2 linked regions of the Desulforamulus hydrothermalis Lam5 = DSM 18033 genome follow. Each later gene encodes a partner of the first gene's protein in a complex. Links are inferred from orthologs where the notes say so. Each region holds a gene or a part of one and is shown on either strand. Other genes may lie near its edges. The genes, in order: DESHY_RS10870 and smc.

Region 1 (6,430 bases):
AACACATTGGAGATGGTGGCTGACTGGCTGGCTTCCGGCCTGGATCCCGAAAAGAGTGCTATTTTTCGCCAGTCCAATGTTTTACAGCATGCCGAGTTGCATTTAATGCTTTCTATGGTAACTCCCTTATCTTGGTTGGAACGGGTGCCCACTTATAAGGACCAAATACAAAAGCTGGGAGAAATGGGCAAAGATATAAACACCTATGGCTTTCTCGGTTATCCCTTGCTGATGGCGGCTGACATTCTCCTTTACAAGGCCAATGCCGTACCGGTGGGCGAAGACCAGCTGCCTCACATTGAATTAACCCGGGAAGTGGCCCGGCGGTTTAATCACTTGTTTAAGCCGGTCTTCCCGGAACCCCAGGGTATTGTAAAGAAAGAAGTTGCTGTTTTGCCCGGCATCGACGGGGCTAAAATGAGCAAAAGCTACCACAACTACATTTCCATCGGGGCAGATCCGGAGGAAATTCAAAAGAATGTCAACCTGATGGTTACCGACCCGGCTCGCATTCGCAAAACCGACCCGGGCAATCCTGAGGTATGTGTGGTTCATAAATTCCATCGTATTTATAACCGTGAACTTTTAGAAAGTATTGAAGAAGCCTGCCGGGGCGGTCGTACCGGTTGCGTGGCTTGCAAGAAACAGCTGGCCGGTTCTTTGGAAAAACAAGCTGTGGCGGTGCGCGCACGCCGGCAGGAGATTTTGAGTAAGCCCAGCTATATTGAAGAAGTATTAAGGGCAGGGGAGGCCAAGGCCCGGCAGGTAGCCGGCCGGACCATGCAAGAAGTCAGAGAGGCCGTCTTCGGTAGCTAGATATAGGCTCCGCCGTTAACCGCAGTGCAAACAAGACCACAGAGTTAAATTAAGGCGGGGGATGGTTAATTGTCTTACCAGGTGAAACTGGCCACCTTTGAAGGACCCTTGGACTTACTGCTGCACTTGATAGATAAAGAGCAAATAAACATTTATGATATTCCGATTGCCCAAATCACTTCCCAATACCTTTCATATTTACAGCAGATGCAGGCCTTGGATATAGATGTAGCCAGCGAATTTTTGGTTATGGCTGCCACCCTGGTGTCCATTAAGGCGAGGATGCTGTTGCCCCGCTCGCCCGGAGATCAGGAACTGCAGCCGGCAGAACCTGATCCACGGGAAGAATTAGTGCAGCGCCTTTTAGAGTACCGCAAGTTTAAGGAAGTGGCTGCTTACCTAAAGGAAAGAGAAAGCAAAACCGGCAAAACATATACCAGAAATAATTCCGCCGAGTTGTATCAGCACTTAATAAAACCCCGCGACCCGCTGGGGGGTGTCACCCTGGAGATGCTGCTGCACTCCCTGCAGCAGGTGCTCCGGCGGGCGGCTGCCGGTTTTACATTGCCCGAAGCAATAACCCGAGAGGAAATCCAGGTACCCGAAAAGATGCGCCAGTTAATGGCCAGGCTTCTTTTATATCCCCAGGGGTTGTTGTTTTCCCACCTGTTTGCCGAAAAAACAACTCTGTCAGATATTGTGGTAACCTTTTTAGCCGTCTTGGAGCTGTTAAAAACAGGCCAGATTGAGGCCCGCCAGTGTGACACCTTTGGGGAAATAACCATCCTGCGACGAACTCAGGCGATAACTGGGGAGGGATAGTTTTGGCTGTATTGTTTAAAGAGCAGACCAAAGCAGCTCTGGAGGCCTTACTGTTTGTAGCCGGTGAGCCCCTTTCGGTGCAAACCTTGGCTCGCATAGCGGAATTAGATGCGACGGATGCCCTGGAACTGTTGCGGGAACTGGCCCGGGATTATGACACCAGGCCCGGCGGGCTGAAGATAATTGAGGCGGCAGATACCTGGCAAATGTGTACCCGACCGGAATATGCCTCTTATATTGAAAGGCTTTACAGAAAAAGCGGCACCGGTTTGTCCCGAGCGGCAGTGGAAACGCTGGCGATTATTGCCTATCGGCAGCCGATCACCAAAACAGAGATCGAATTGATTCGGGGTGTCAAGGTGGATTCACCCATCAGCACCCTGCTGGAACGCAACTTAATCGAGGAAAAAGGCCGGCGCGAAGGACCCGGCCGGCCGGTTCTTTACGGTACCACGGTGGATTTTTTAAAGTACTTTGGTTTAAAATCGTTAGCCGACCTTCCTCCTTTAGAGGATTTTTTGGTAGAAAACGCAGAGCAATGTGAAATCTAAGGTGTAGCAAGAATAATCTTGCTACACCTTTGTTTTTATAAGCAATGCGCATATTTCTCCAGAAATTGCTAAAAATAATGTTAAATTTGTACTTGTTCTTAAAACAAGGAGGAATTGCCATGCGTAAATTTTTATGGTTGTTTTGCCTGAGCTTGCTGATTGCACTGCCCCTGGGCTGTGCCCCGGCCAAAAAACCCGCGCCGGCCCCACAACCCAAAACCATTGTGGTACCTGATGTTTCCCGGATTACTTTTGAAACTATGGATTACGACAAGGCTCCCGAAATTGTAAAGGCTCTGGCAAATACCTTGCGGGATAAGCATTTTGCCGTCTGGACATCGGTTAACGGCAGGAATTATGTGCTTGTCAGCCAACAAAACCTGCCGGCAGGCAGAGCGATAAAAATTGCAGAGATTGAACGGCGCTTGCCGGCCAATGATTTTGACTGGATAAATGTCAAATTAAAATATCTGTCAACTGCACCAAGCGGGCCAAAAGCAGATACCGAAAAGCCTCTGGTGGCATCATTTACCATGGACAGGCCGGTTAAAGCTTTGGGGTTTGAGATAGAACGGGAAGCTGCGCCTCCCGGTTTACCGGTCCCTGCCGTACCTGTTGCGCCTAAAGAAAAGAACACCGCAGACAAAGGTTTAAGATTAGACAGCCCGGCGCCGGGGGAACAGGTTAAAAGTCCCCTGCAGGTCTCCGGCACGGCTGCCGGGGTGGCAGGACAAGTGAGAATTAGAATAAAAAATGCTGCCGGCGTAACCCTGGCAGAAAAACCGGTAGCAATTCAAGGCGGTAAATTTACTGCTACCATGGGTTTTAGCTCCCCTGCCGAACGGGAACGCGGCAGTGTGGAAGCCTTTGTGACCGGCGATGAGGGAGTAGAAAAAGATACTGTGTCGGTGCCGGTGGTACTGCTGCCTGCTGCGGCCGGCGAAACTGAATCGATCGGTGCCCCGTGAGCAAACACTTAAGCAAAAAATGAGCAAAGCCCGATAGTAAAGAGAGGTGACCAAAGTCTGTTAATAATTTTTTGCTTAGTAACTGCTGTAACCTTACCGGCTTTGGTCTTCCTTTCTTATATTAAAGTTCGCTTTCAGTATTTTCGCTTGCATGAAGATGATACCGTCAGTATAGAATTTTTTCTTTGGGGCGTTTTTCATCACAGGATAGAAATTCCGGTGTTGATGCTGCGGCAAAAAATGGCCGGTTTTTCTTTGATTAGCCGAACCGAACTGGAAACCGGTCAAGGGGACCCGGGAGAAATTATGAGCCGGGAAAACCAAATCACCATAACCGGTGTGCAGCAGTTGTTGGACAAACTGCGTAAGTGGCTGCTCTGGTTGCAGGTTGTTCAAGAGGATGTCGATTTTTTTTTAAGACATCTGGTGCTGGAGAAATTTTACTGGCGAATCAGCTTTGGTACGACGGATGCGGCGGCTACCGGCATGCTGGCCGGTCTGGCCTGGAGTTTTGCAGGCCTTGTCACAGCTTTGTTTTATCACAAAATTGCACCCGGCAGGGTACAGCCGGTTATTAAGGTTGAGCCTGATTTTAAAAAAGCCGGCTTTGCCACATCGGCTGACTGCATATTTAAAATTAGGATTGGCTATATTATGGTTACGGGTCTGAAAATTTTGAAGAAAAAGGCAAACAAACAGGGGGTGAATTTTCTTGGCAGAACATCCCATAGAAGGTCTCATGAAAACTGCCATGGAAAGTATTAAAGAAATGGTGGATGTCAATACGGTGGTGGGAGATCCTGTAGAAACACCGGACGGCAGTGTTATTATACCTGTTTCCAGGGTTGCCTGCGGCTTTGCCGCCGGGGGGGGCGAATATGCCGTGGGAACCGGCAGCAAAAATCAGGGGGAATCCTCCGGGGCACCCTTTGGCGGCGGCAGTGGCGCGGGAGTATCAGTACAGCCCATGGGTTTTTTGGTGGTTGGCAACGGGCAAATTCGCCTGCTGCCGGTGGATGACAGCCACGCCTTGTTTGACCGGCTGATTGATACGGCACCGCAGATGTTGAATCAAATACAAAGCATGTTTAACAAAAGTAAAAATACCGCAGAAACCGGAGCAAAACAGCCGATTGTCTAGGGCATTGGAAAAAAGTGGGGTAACCCACTTTTTATTTTGTCTTTTTTAAAGGGATATAGTAGTTGATGTCGAAACAACAATTGTCTTTTCATTAGAACGGAGGTAATTATTTTGATTGATCGGTTAATATCCGTTCCCCACCTCAACCAATCCCAATTATTGGCAAGGTGGCAAAAATTTATTAAAGGAGAGCCTATAGAATCACAAGACATCTTTGAGGAGACATATAAGGGTTGGCAGCGCTGCCTGGCCAGGGGCATTAACCCGTTTAAAATTAACATAAAGTGTTTATCCGAGGCCGAACTTCAGTACAGAAAAGTAAACTTGCATGAAATAAGCTGTCTCCTGGAGCCGCATCTGCAAACCATAATCCGGGCGGTAAGCACACACAGTGATCACTACTATATTGCAGTGGCGGATCACGAAGGCTATGTTATGGAGGTGTTCAGCGACAAGGCATCGGCGGCCGGCTTGTGCAATATGCCAATGTACCCGGGAGTGTGTTTTGCGGAGGAATATGCAGGCAACAACGGGATAGGTTCTGTATTGGCTGTGGGCAAACCTTTAGCTGTTATCGGTGCGGAACATTATTTAGCCATTTTTCACAAGTGGTCCTGCGTCGGGGCTCCGGTTTTGGACGATGACGGCAGGGTGCGGGCTGTCATCGAGGTAAGCACGCCCTGTGGTTCGGAAAGTCCTTATACATTTAGTTTAACAGTGGCGGCAGCCAAGGCAGTAGAAGCTGCCCTTAAACAAATTCAAATGGCCAGGCAGTTGCAGGAGTCAAAAAAAATCCTCAGGCAATTGATGCAACAACGGGATATTATTTTTAATGCCATGTCCCAGGGAGTGGTGATATTAAACAAAGACGGCATTGTTACCTTTTTTAACAAAGCGGCAGAGAAAATTTGGAACCTGCCGGCCAGTGAAATCGGGGGCAGAAGTTTTGAATGTCTGAGGCAGGGCCGCTGCCGCCGACCGGAACCTTTGCTGCTGCAAACCATCCGTGAAGCCAGGCCCTTTACCAACATTGAGTGCAAATGCCGCAATGACCAGCACGATAAATTTTTGCTGGTAAATACCAGCCTGTTAAGAGATGAAAACGATGCGGTAGCCGGTGCCATCGGCATTTATACCGATGTTACCGATCTGCGCCGTCAGGAAGCCCGCATTAAGGAACAGGAAAAACTGGCCGTAGTGGGTCAGATGGCTGCCGGCATGGCCCATGAAATACGCAACCCCCTTGCTTCTGTGCGTGGTTTTGCTCAACTGATGAGTGAAAAAATTGGAAAAGTAAACAGCACCTTTAAAGAATATATGGAAATAATGATTCAAGAGATTGATCAGGCAGATAACTTTATTAACAACTTTCTCCAGCTGGCCAGACCCAAGGCACCTTCCATGCAGCGGTGTTCGTTGAATGAACTTATTACCAGTTTTGTCCATATTTTTGAATCCCAGGCATTTATCCAGGGAGTTAAAGTAGAAACTGATTTGCAGAAAGACCTGCCTTTGATTACCATTGATAAGGATCAAATTAAACAAGTGCTGCTTAATTTATGTCAAAATGCCCTGCAAGCCCTGGAGCGGCAGGGGAGGATTTTGCTGGTAACCAGATACCATCAGGCAGAAAAAGAAGTATGCCTGTCAGTAATTGACAACGGACCGGGTATACCGCCGGAAAACCTGGATAAACTGGGGACGCCCTTTTTTACGACCAAGGATAAGGGCACCGGCTTGGGGTTGTCGATTTCTTACACCATTGTTGACAGCCACCGGGGACGCATTGAAGTGGACAGTCAACCGGGCCGGGGAACTTGTTTCTCTGTCTACCTGCCGGTGGACGAACAGTTCTAATTAATTTCTGCCCCTCATAAGATCTGGTAGGAGGACAAGGGGGGGAGAACATGGTCAACTATGTATGGCTGGGGATGATGGTTTTTGGTGTTCTGGTGGCCGCTGCCCAGGGCCGCATTGAAGTAGTTACCAGGGCTGCTCTGGAGGGAGCCCAGGTGGCCGTCAAAACATCTCTCAGCTTGATTGCTATTATAACCTTTTGGCTGGGCATGATGAAACTGGCGGAGGCAGCCGGCTTGGTAAGGGGGCTGGCCCGGCTGGTAAGGCCCCTGACG
Region 2 (8,136 bases), on another replicon or contig:
GGTGAAGAACGTTCCGGCGGCAGGGAGCGGCCATCCATCCTGGCAGACGCTTTTGAGGCCCTACTGGGTGCCATTTACCTGGATCAGGGCTTAGAGGAGGCCAGACGTTTTGTGTTAAGTTGCTTAAAACCCATCATTGACGATGTTGTGGCAGGCAGGCTGGACAGAGATTATAAAACAGAGCTGCAGGAAACACTGCAGCAAACTTCACCGGAGCCTTTGGTTTATAAAATCATGGGCGAATCGGGGCCGGATCACGACAAAACCTTTACCGCCGGTGTTTTTTACCGTGGCCGTGTAATCGGTACAGGCAGCGGGCATTCCAAGAAAGAGGCCGAACAGCAGGCTGCCAAGGATGCCTTTATGAATTTAGACCGGTTGAAAGCCGGCGCTTTCAAATCAAACGCCCATCACGATTGATAACGGGGGGCAAAAAGCATTGAGTCTGAAAAGAATTGAAATTCAGGGATTTAAATCTTTTGGCGATCGTGTCCGGTTAGAACTGTATCCTGGTTTATCCGTCATTGTGGGTCCTAACGGCAGCGGTAAAAGCAACATCGCTGACGCCATCAGCTGGTGCCTGGGTGAACATCGTGCCTCCCAGCTGAGGGGTTCACGCATGGAAGATATTATTTTTGCCGGCAGTGATAAAAGAAAACCGGTTGGTATGGCAGAAGTAACCTTAACTCTGGACAACGAAACCAAAACATTCCCTCTGCCCTATGAAGAGATTGCTGTTACAAGACGCCTTTACCGTTCCGGGGAAAGTGAATTTTTTATCAACAAAGTGCCCTGCAGGCTTAAGGATATCCAGGCTCTTTTTATGGATACCGGGTTAGGCCGCGGGGCCTACTCTCTTATAGGACAGGGTAAGGTGGACGAAATATTAAGCAGCAGGCCGGATGAAAGAAGGTCTGTGATTGAAGAAGCGGCGGGCATTGTTAAATACCGCTACCGTAAAGAAGAAGCTCTGCGTAAATTAGCGGCCGCGGAGCAGGATCTCGACAGAATTTCGGATATTATTAATGAACTGGCCTCACGCATCCAACCGTTGGCCGCTCAGGCAGCCAAGGCCAGACAATACAAAGAGCTTAGTGAACAAGCCTGGCAGTTGGAATTATCTTTATTTAAGCGGGACTGGCAGGAGCTGACCGCCAAAGCAGAGGAAATTGCGCAGCAGGTGCAGCAACTGAAAAAAGAATTGCAGGACGAAAGGCCGGTTATTGAAGAAAAATTGGAGCAGGTGCGGACAGAGCTGCTCAGTCTGGAAAAATCCATAACGGATGCCAGGGAAAAATATCATTTTATAACCTCACAAATTGAAACCGCCCAAAACAAACTGTCACTGACAAATGACCGGCTTAGCCACTATCACAACGAAATTGCACGGGCGGAAAAGGACTGTCAAGAAGCACGAGCTGCGCTGCAAAAACTTGAAACTGAATTGCACCAGGAAAAAGAAAAATTAGATAAATTAAAGCAGGAAGCAGCAGCAAAATCTGCTTCCTCCGGTCACCGGGAACTGCACCAATTGGCGCAAGAAATGCAAGAAAAACAGGCGTTGCTAAACAATCTGAATAATGATTTAATTGATCAACTGAATCGCGTGGCCCAGCAGCGCAATATTAAAAATCAAGCGGCAGATCGCAAAGAGCAGTTAAACCAGCGTTTATCTCATATGCAAAGACTGGCCGGCCAGACGGCCGAACGGGAAAAAAGTTTGCTTGCCGCTCTGGAAAGGGCCCAAGATAAACTGCAGGAAGCGGGTCGCCGGAAGCAACTGTTAGTGTCAGGCATTCAACAAAGGGAACAGGAATTGACACAAATAAATCAGGACTTATCCGGACTTAACGCGAAGCTGATGCGTCTGAAAGAAACATTGGTAGCCAAACAGTCACGGCTTAGAGTTTTAGACGAGAGCATAAGTTCGCACAGCAGTTTTATCAAACCGGTCAGAGAACTGTTAAAGGCTGCCCGAGACTACCCGGCTGAGTTGACGGGAATTTGCGGTGCGGTGGCAGATTTAATTAAAGTACCTCGAGGCATGGAAACTGCTATTGAAGCGGCCCTGGGCAGCGCTTTGCAAAATCTGGTTACCGAAACATCAGACCAGGCCAAAGCGGCCATTGAGTATCTTAAAAAACACAACCTGGGCCGGGCTACTTTTCTTCCCCTTGATTCGCTGCGGCCAACTCCGGCCGGCCTGTGGGAAAAAAAAGCCCTCGGGTTGCCGGGGGTAATTGGTTTGGCGTCTGATTTAACCGAGGCGGCGGCCAGGTATCGTTCGGTAGTAGAATTGTTATTAGGCCGACTGGTGGTGGTTGATAAACTTGATAATGCCGTTAAAGCGGCCAAGCAGCTGCAACAGAGAATCAGAATAGTTACTCTTACCGGCGAACTGCTGCATCCCGGCGGTTCGTTGACCGGCGGGGGGCCGGCGCGTAATGCCGGGGGCATGTTGCACAGCCGCCGGGAACGTGAGGAACTGGCCCGGCAGTTGCAGCGATTGCAACAGCAGATTAACGAATTAGCCCAGCGGTTAGCCGACAAGCAACTGGCACAGCGGCAGCTGACCGAAGCACAGCAGACCTGCCAGCAGCAGTTGATTAATCTGGAATTGGAGCTGCAGGCAGCAGACATTGATGTCAGCAAAACCGGTGAAGAGTTACAGAGGGTGCGCGAACGTATTCAGGAGGGTCAATGGGAAATTGCCAAAACAGAACAAGAAATAACATCCTGGTCTGCTAACGAGGCGGCGGCGGCTGAAAAACTGACGGTTTTGGAACAGGAGTTAGAACAGTTACAAATTCACCTGACGTCTACCCAGCAGGCCTTGGCGGCTGTCAATGACCGCAAGACACAGTTGGAAAGCGCGGTACACCGGGAACAAATACAGCAGGCGGAACTGCGCCAGCAAATTCTCGGGTCGCAAAAAATAATGGAGCGGCTGACCAGAGAAAGGGAAGAAAAGAGGATGTTTTTAAGTTCTGCTGAGGCTCAGTTGATTCATTTGCAAAACAGGGTTCAGGAATTGGCTGCCCAGCGTTTGGCCTTAAGCGACCAATTGCAAGGACTGCAGCAGGATCAACAATCGGCTGCGGAAAATCTGGATAAATTAAAGAAAAAACATGAAGCTGAGGCAGCAGTGTTAAAACAGTTGGAAGAACGGTGGCAAAAACTGCAGGCATACTGGCAGCAGACACGGGAACAGATACATGCTCTGGAACTGCAGCAGGCCAGGAATCAAACGGAGCTGGAACTGTTAAGCAAGCGGTTGGCTGAAAACGGAATTGCTGATCCGGCGGGTATTCCGGTGGCGCCGGCCGCCAGTAAAAGACAGGCCCGGGCCAGGTGGCAGGAAATCAAGACTCAAATGGCGGCGCTGGAACCGGTAAATCCCGGCGCTGAAGCAGAATACCGGGAAGTAACGGAAAGATATCATTTCCTGTTAGGTCAGCAGCAGGATTTGGCAGAAAGCAAAAGGGCGTTGCAGCAGCTGGTGGAGGAATTAAACCGCGTTATGGCCGCTCAATTTACGGAAGCCTTCAACATAATTAACCGCAACTTCAACCAAGTTTTCCAACAACTGTTTGGCGGCGGAAGTGCAGCCATGTCCCTGACGGACAAAAATACCCTGACTTGCGGGATTGAGATTACCGCCCGGCCGCCAGGCAAAAAAAACCAAAATTTATCTCTTCTTTCGGGGGGAGAGCGAGCCTTAACAGCTATTGCCTTGTTATTTGCCATTCTACAGTACAAGCCAAGTCCCTTTTGCGTGTTGGATGAAATAGAAGCATCTCTGGACGAAGCCAATGTCAAGCGCCTAGCAGATTATTTATCCCGCACATCCCAAGAAGTACAGTTTATAGTTATCAGTCACCGGAAAGGCACTATGGAACAAGCAGACGCCCTGTATGGTGTAACCATGGATGAAGCAGGGGTTACCCGGCTGCTTTCTATGTCTTTGGAGGAATTTAAGGACAAGCAGCGGTCAGCCTGACCAAACCCGTACTGCCTGATTGACAGGGCCTTTTATTTGGCATTATAGTAAGGACAAGATCCGGCAAAATAAGCACTGTACTGGAGGTATTGTCAAGTGGGCTTTTTCAGCCGTTTAAAAGAAAGTTTAACCAAAACCCGCCAAACTTTTATTGAAAAAATTGACCAGGTGGTTACCGGACGCAAGGGCATCGATGAGGAACTATACGAGGAATTAGAAGAAGTATTAATCCAGGCGGATGTGGGTGTAAACACGGCTATGAAACTGGTGGAACGGGTGCGCAAGGGGGTCAAGGCCCGTAATGTGCAAGAGGCATCCCGCCTGAAGGATATTTTTTATGAAGAGTTAGCCTATTTAATGGGAGAAAAGGTCACCCCCATTCAAGAAAATGCCGAGGGCCCCACGGTAATTATGGTAGTAGGTGTTAACGGGGTGGGTAAAACCACCACCATTGGCAAGATGGCTTACCAGTATAAAGAACAGGGTAAGAAGGTTTTGCTGGCAGCCGGTGACACCTTCCGGGCGGCTGCCATTGACCAGCTGGAAATTTGGGCCCAGCGGGTAGGTGTGGATATTATTAAACATCAGGAGGGTTCTGACCCGGGGGCGGTGGCTTACGATGCCGTTCATGCAGCACGCTCCCGCAATGTGGATGTCCTGCTGATTGATACAGCAGGCCGTTTGCACAACAAAAGCAATTTAATGGACGAATTAAGGAAAGTGCATAGAATTATTGCCCGGGAAATGCCCGGCGCTCCTCATGAAGTGCTGCTGGTACTGGATGCCACCACCGGCCAAAATGCCCTTAACCAGGCCAAAATATTCAGTGAAGCGGTTAATGTGACGGGTATTGCCTTAACAAAACTGGACGGCACCGCCAAGGGCGGCGTAGTTACCGCCATTGTTACTGAAATGGCAATTCCGGTGAAGTTGATCGGCATTGGCGAAAGAATGGATGATTTAAGGCCCTTTAACCCTAAAGATTTTATTGATGCCCTGTACGGCAAGAAAAAAGATGATGAGTAAAAAAGCCTGAAAACGGATGATCAACAGCGGCAAGACTTGTGGGCAGTTTGCATATGATTCCACTCCTTGAATTTTTCTGGTTTTGCATAAAACAGATTAAACAGACAAAAGCTAACCACGATAAAACATCAGGAGGTGGAATATTTATGCCTGAAGTAGCGTGCACCGTCAATAACTGCAAGTATTGGACCCAAAATAACCTTTGCACCGCCAAACAAATTATCGTCCAAAACGACGCTCAGGGCGGCGGCATCAGCCCCAATGCCAGCCTGCAAAACCTGGCGGCAACTCCGGCCAACAGTATTGATGATACCTGTTGCCAAACCTTTAAACCGGCTAACGGCTAACGGCAAACACCCCTTAACGGGGGTGTTTCAGACTGTAGACAAAGGTTGCAAAACAAAATGAGGCGGTTTTGTGATCCCCTGTCGGCGATTTGTCGAAGCACCGGTAACAGCACTTGATGAGCGAAAGGAGCCATTGGGGGGGCGCCCACAGGATGTGGGCGCCAGCCGAACCGGGCCAGGAGGGGCCGTTTGAGGCGACCCCAAGGGCGACCGTAGCGAATCATAGTGCTGTCGGTGCGTAGACCGGAGCCAAAGGGGATCATAAACCGCCGATACTGTTCGTCGACACTCTGAAACACCCCTTAACGGGGGTGTTTTTATGTGTAAAAATTATTGTTATTGGAGGAAAACAAACCCGTTAAGGAGAATATTTCAAGTTTGTATAACCAATGCTAACTTAAGAAAATTGTGGATAAAGGAGAATCCGTATGTCTGTACGTATTGCCATTATCGGAGGGACCGGTGTTTACGACCCTAGTATATTAACCAATATCCGGGATGAGAAAGTAACTACCCCGTACGGGGAAGTAAGTTTAAAAATCGGCGATTATCAAGGAAAATCTGTGGCCTTTTTAAACCGTCACGGCGCCGGTCATTCGGTACCGCCCCACCTGGTAAATTACCGGGCCAATATTGCTGCCCTTAAAGAACTGGGGGTTAAAAGTATTTTTGCCACCGCTGCAGTGGGTTCATTAAACATGAACATGGCGCCCGGTCATTTTGTTTTTGCTGATCAATTTTTGGACTTCACCAAGGTTCGTCAGCATACCTTCTTTGAGGGTGGCGCCCAGGGCGTCGTTCACATTGACATGACCGACCCCTATTGCCCGGAATTGCGGCGGGTTTTGGCAAGAGCCGCTGAACAATTAGGCTTAACTTATCACCGGTATGGCACCTATGTCACCACCGAAGGGCCACGCTTTGAAACTCCGGCAGAAATAAAAATGTACAAACTGTTGGGCGGCGACCTGGTGGGTATGACCAGCGTACCGGAGGTTGTTTTAGCCCGGGAAAAAGAGATGTGTTATGCCAACATCTCCATGGTGACAAACTATGCCGCGGGTATTTCGCCAACCAAATTAACCCATCAGGAAGTATTGGAAGTAATGGCGGCCAATGCAGAGAATTTAAGAAAACTGGCGATGCTGGCCATCAGTTTAATTGATCCGGAAAGAGACTGCCTGTGCCAGGATGCCCTGGAGAAGCTGAACAAGGAGTGAATCTCTCTATGGAAGCAATAATTTGGGAACATAACCGTCTGCGACTGCTGGATCAAACAAAGCTGCCGCGCAGTATTGAATACATTGAATGCAACCATTATCAGACGGTGGCGGAGGCTATTAAAAAGCTTGCTGTGCGAGGGGCACCGGCCATTGGTGCTGCCGCAGCTTATGGCCTGGTGGTAGGGGCCGGACAAATTGAAGCCGCCGACCGGCAAACCTTTGTGGCCAAACTGGCTGACATTGCCCGTGAACTGGGCGATACGCGTCCTACCGCCGTAAACCTGCGCTGGGCCCTGGACCGTATGATGATGCGGCTTGCCGCTGCTCCGGAGCAAGATGTGCAGGAATTGCGGCGCATATTACTGGATGAAGCACATGCCATTTATCAAGAAGATATTCAAAGCAACCGTCAGATGGGGGAATTCGGTCAGGCATTGCTGCCTGACGGGGCCAGGGTATTAACCCACTGCAACGCCGGGGCTCTGGCTACCGCCGGTTACGGTACTGCTTTGGGAGTTATCCGGGCTGCCCATGAAAAAGGCAAACAAATTCATGTCTTTGCCGATGAAACCCGGCCGCTGTTGCAGGGAGCCCGCTTGACCGCCTGGGAGATGTTACAGGCCGGCATTCCGGTTACTTTAATTACAGACAACATGGCCGGATATTTGATGGCCAAGCAACAGGTTGACTGTGTTATTGTGGGGGCTGACAGGATTACGGCCAACGGCGACGTGGCCAACAAGATCGGTACTTACGGGGTGGCAGTACTGGCCAAACACCATAACATACCTTTTTATGTAGCTGCTCCCCTGTCCACCATTGACCTGAGACTCAGTTCGGGGGACGAAATCCCTATTGAAGAAAGAGATCCCCGGGAAGTTACTCACCATGGGGGGCAGGCCATGGCACCCGAGGGTGTGCAGGTTTGGAACCCGGCCTTTGATGTGACGCCCCATCAATTGGTAACAGCCATTATTACTGAGCAGGGTGTTATTTATCCACCCTATTTGGAAAACCTGGCGAAAGTATGCGGTAATAATAAATAAGGAGGTAAAAGATGCCGAATTATCTTGTCAGAGATATTAAACTGGCTCCTGCCGGCCGCTTAAAAATAGATTGGGTAAGCCAACACATGCCGGTTTTAAACGTGATCCGGGAGCAGTTTATCAAGGAGCAGCCCTTTAAGGGTTATCGGGTGGCGGTATGTATTCACCTGGAGGCCAAAACGGCTTATTTGGCTGAGGTGCTGAAGGCCGGCGGGGCTGAGGTTTCCATTGCCGGTTCCAATCCTTTGTCTACCCAGGATGATGTGGCCGCTGCCCTGGCTGATGCGGGAATAAATGTATATTCCTGGTATAACGCCACCGCTCAGGAATATAAGGAACACCTGCTGCATTTAATCGACGATCAACCGGACATTGTCATTGATGACGGCGGTGATGTTGTACAATTGCTGCATACCGAAAGAACGGAGGTAGCAGCCAAAGTTCTGGGCGGCTGCGAAGAAACCACCACCGGGGTTTTGCGTTTGCGTTCGCTG

The links.
Region 2: the proteins of DESHY_RS10870 (region 1) and smc are in contact, whole or in part, in a crystal structure (PDB 3ZGX), measured with the Bacillus subtilis proteins. The link is inferred for Desulforamulus hydrothermalis Lam5 = DSM 18033 from one-to-one orthologs.

The regions. Positions count from the first base shown.
Region 1 is NZ_CAOS01000013.1:163,009-169,438, forward strand. The notes cover bases 1-2,761. They hold DESHY_RS10870 (segregation and condensation protein A), read left to right. Parts: upstream 1-885; coding sequence 886-1,638; downstream 1,639-2,761. Other genes in these bases: trpS (tryptophan--tRNA ligase), read left to right, coding at 1-816; scpB (SMC-Scp complex subunit ScpB), read left to right, coding at 1,641-2,189; DESHY_RS10880 (Gmad2 immunoglobulin-like domain-containing protein), read left to right, coding at 2,309-2,761. Outside these bases: more of DESHY_RS10880, read left to right, coding at 2,762-3,157; DESHY_RS10885 (DUF2953 domain-containing protein), read left to right, coding at 3,260-3,922; ytfJ (GerW family sporulation protein), read left to right, coding at 3,870-4,298; DESHY_RS10895 (ATP-binding protein), read left to right, coding at 4,410-6,155; DESHY_RS10900 (nucleoside recognition domain-containing protein), read left to right, coding at 6,206-6,430. UniProt on the Bacillus subtilis protein: Participates in chromosomal partition during cell division. May act via the formation of a condensin-like complex containing Smc and ScpB that pull DNA away from mid-cell into both cell halves.
Region 2 is NZ_CAOS01000011.1:31,494-39,629, reverse strand. The notes cover bases 41-4,200. They hold smc (chromosome segregation protein SMC), read left to right. Parts: upstream 41-439; coding sequence 440-4,000; downstream 4,001-4,200. Other genes in these bases: ftsY (signal recognition particle-docking protein FtsY), read left to right, coding at 4,097-4,200; rnc (ribonuclease III), read left to right, coding at 41-420. Also shown: more of rnc, read left to right, coding at 1-40; more of ftsY, read left to right, coding at 4,201-5,026; DESHY_RS08345 (DUF1540 domain-containing protein), read left to right, coding at 5,173-5,373; DESHY_RS13650 (hypothetical protein), read right to left, coding at 5,370-5,636; mtnP (S-methyl-5'-thioadenosine phosphorylase), read left to right, coding at 5,802-6,593; mtnA (S-methyl-5-thioribose-1-phosphate isomerase), read left to right, coding at 6,602-7,642; DESHY_RS08330 (adenosylhomocysteinase), read left to right, coding at 7,654-8,136. UniProt on the Bacillus subtilis protein: Required for chromosome condensation and partitioning.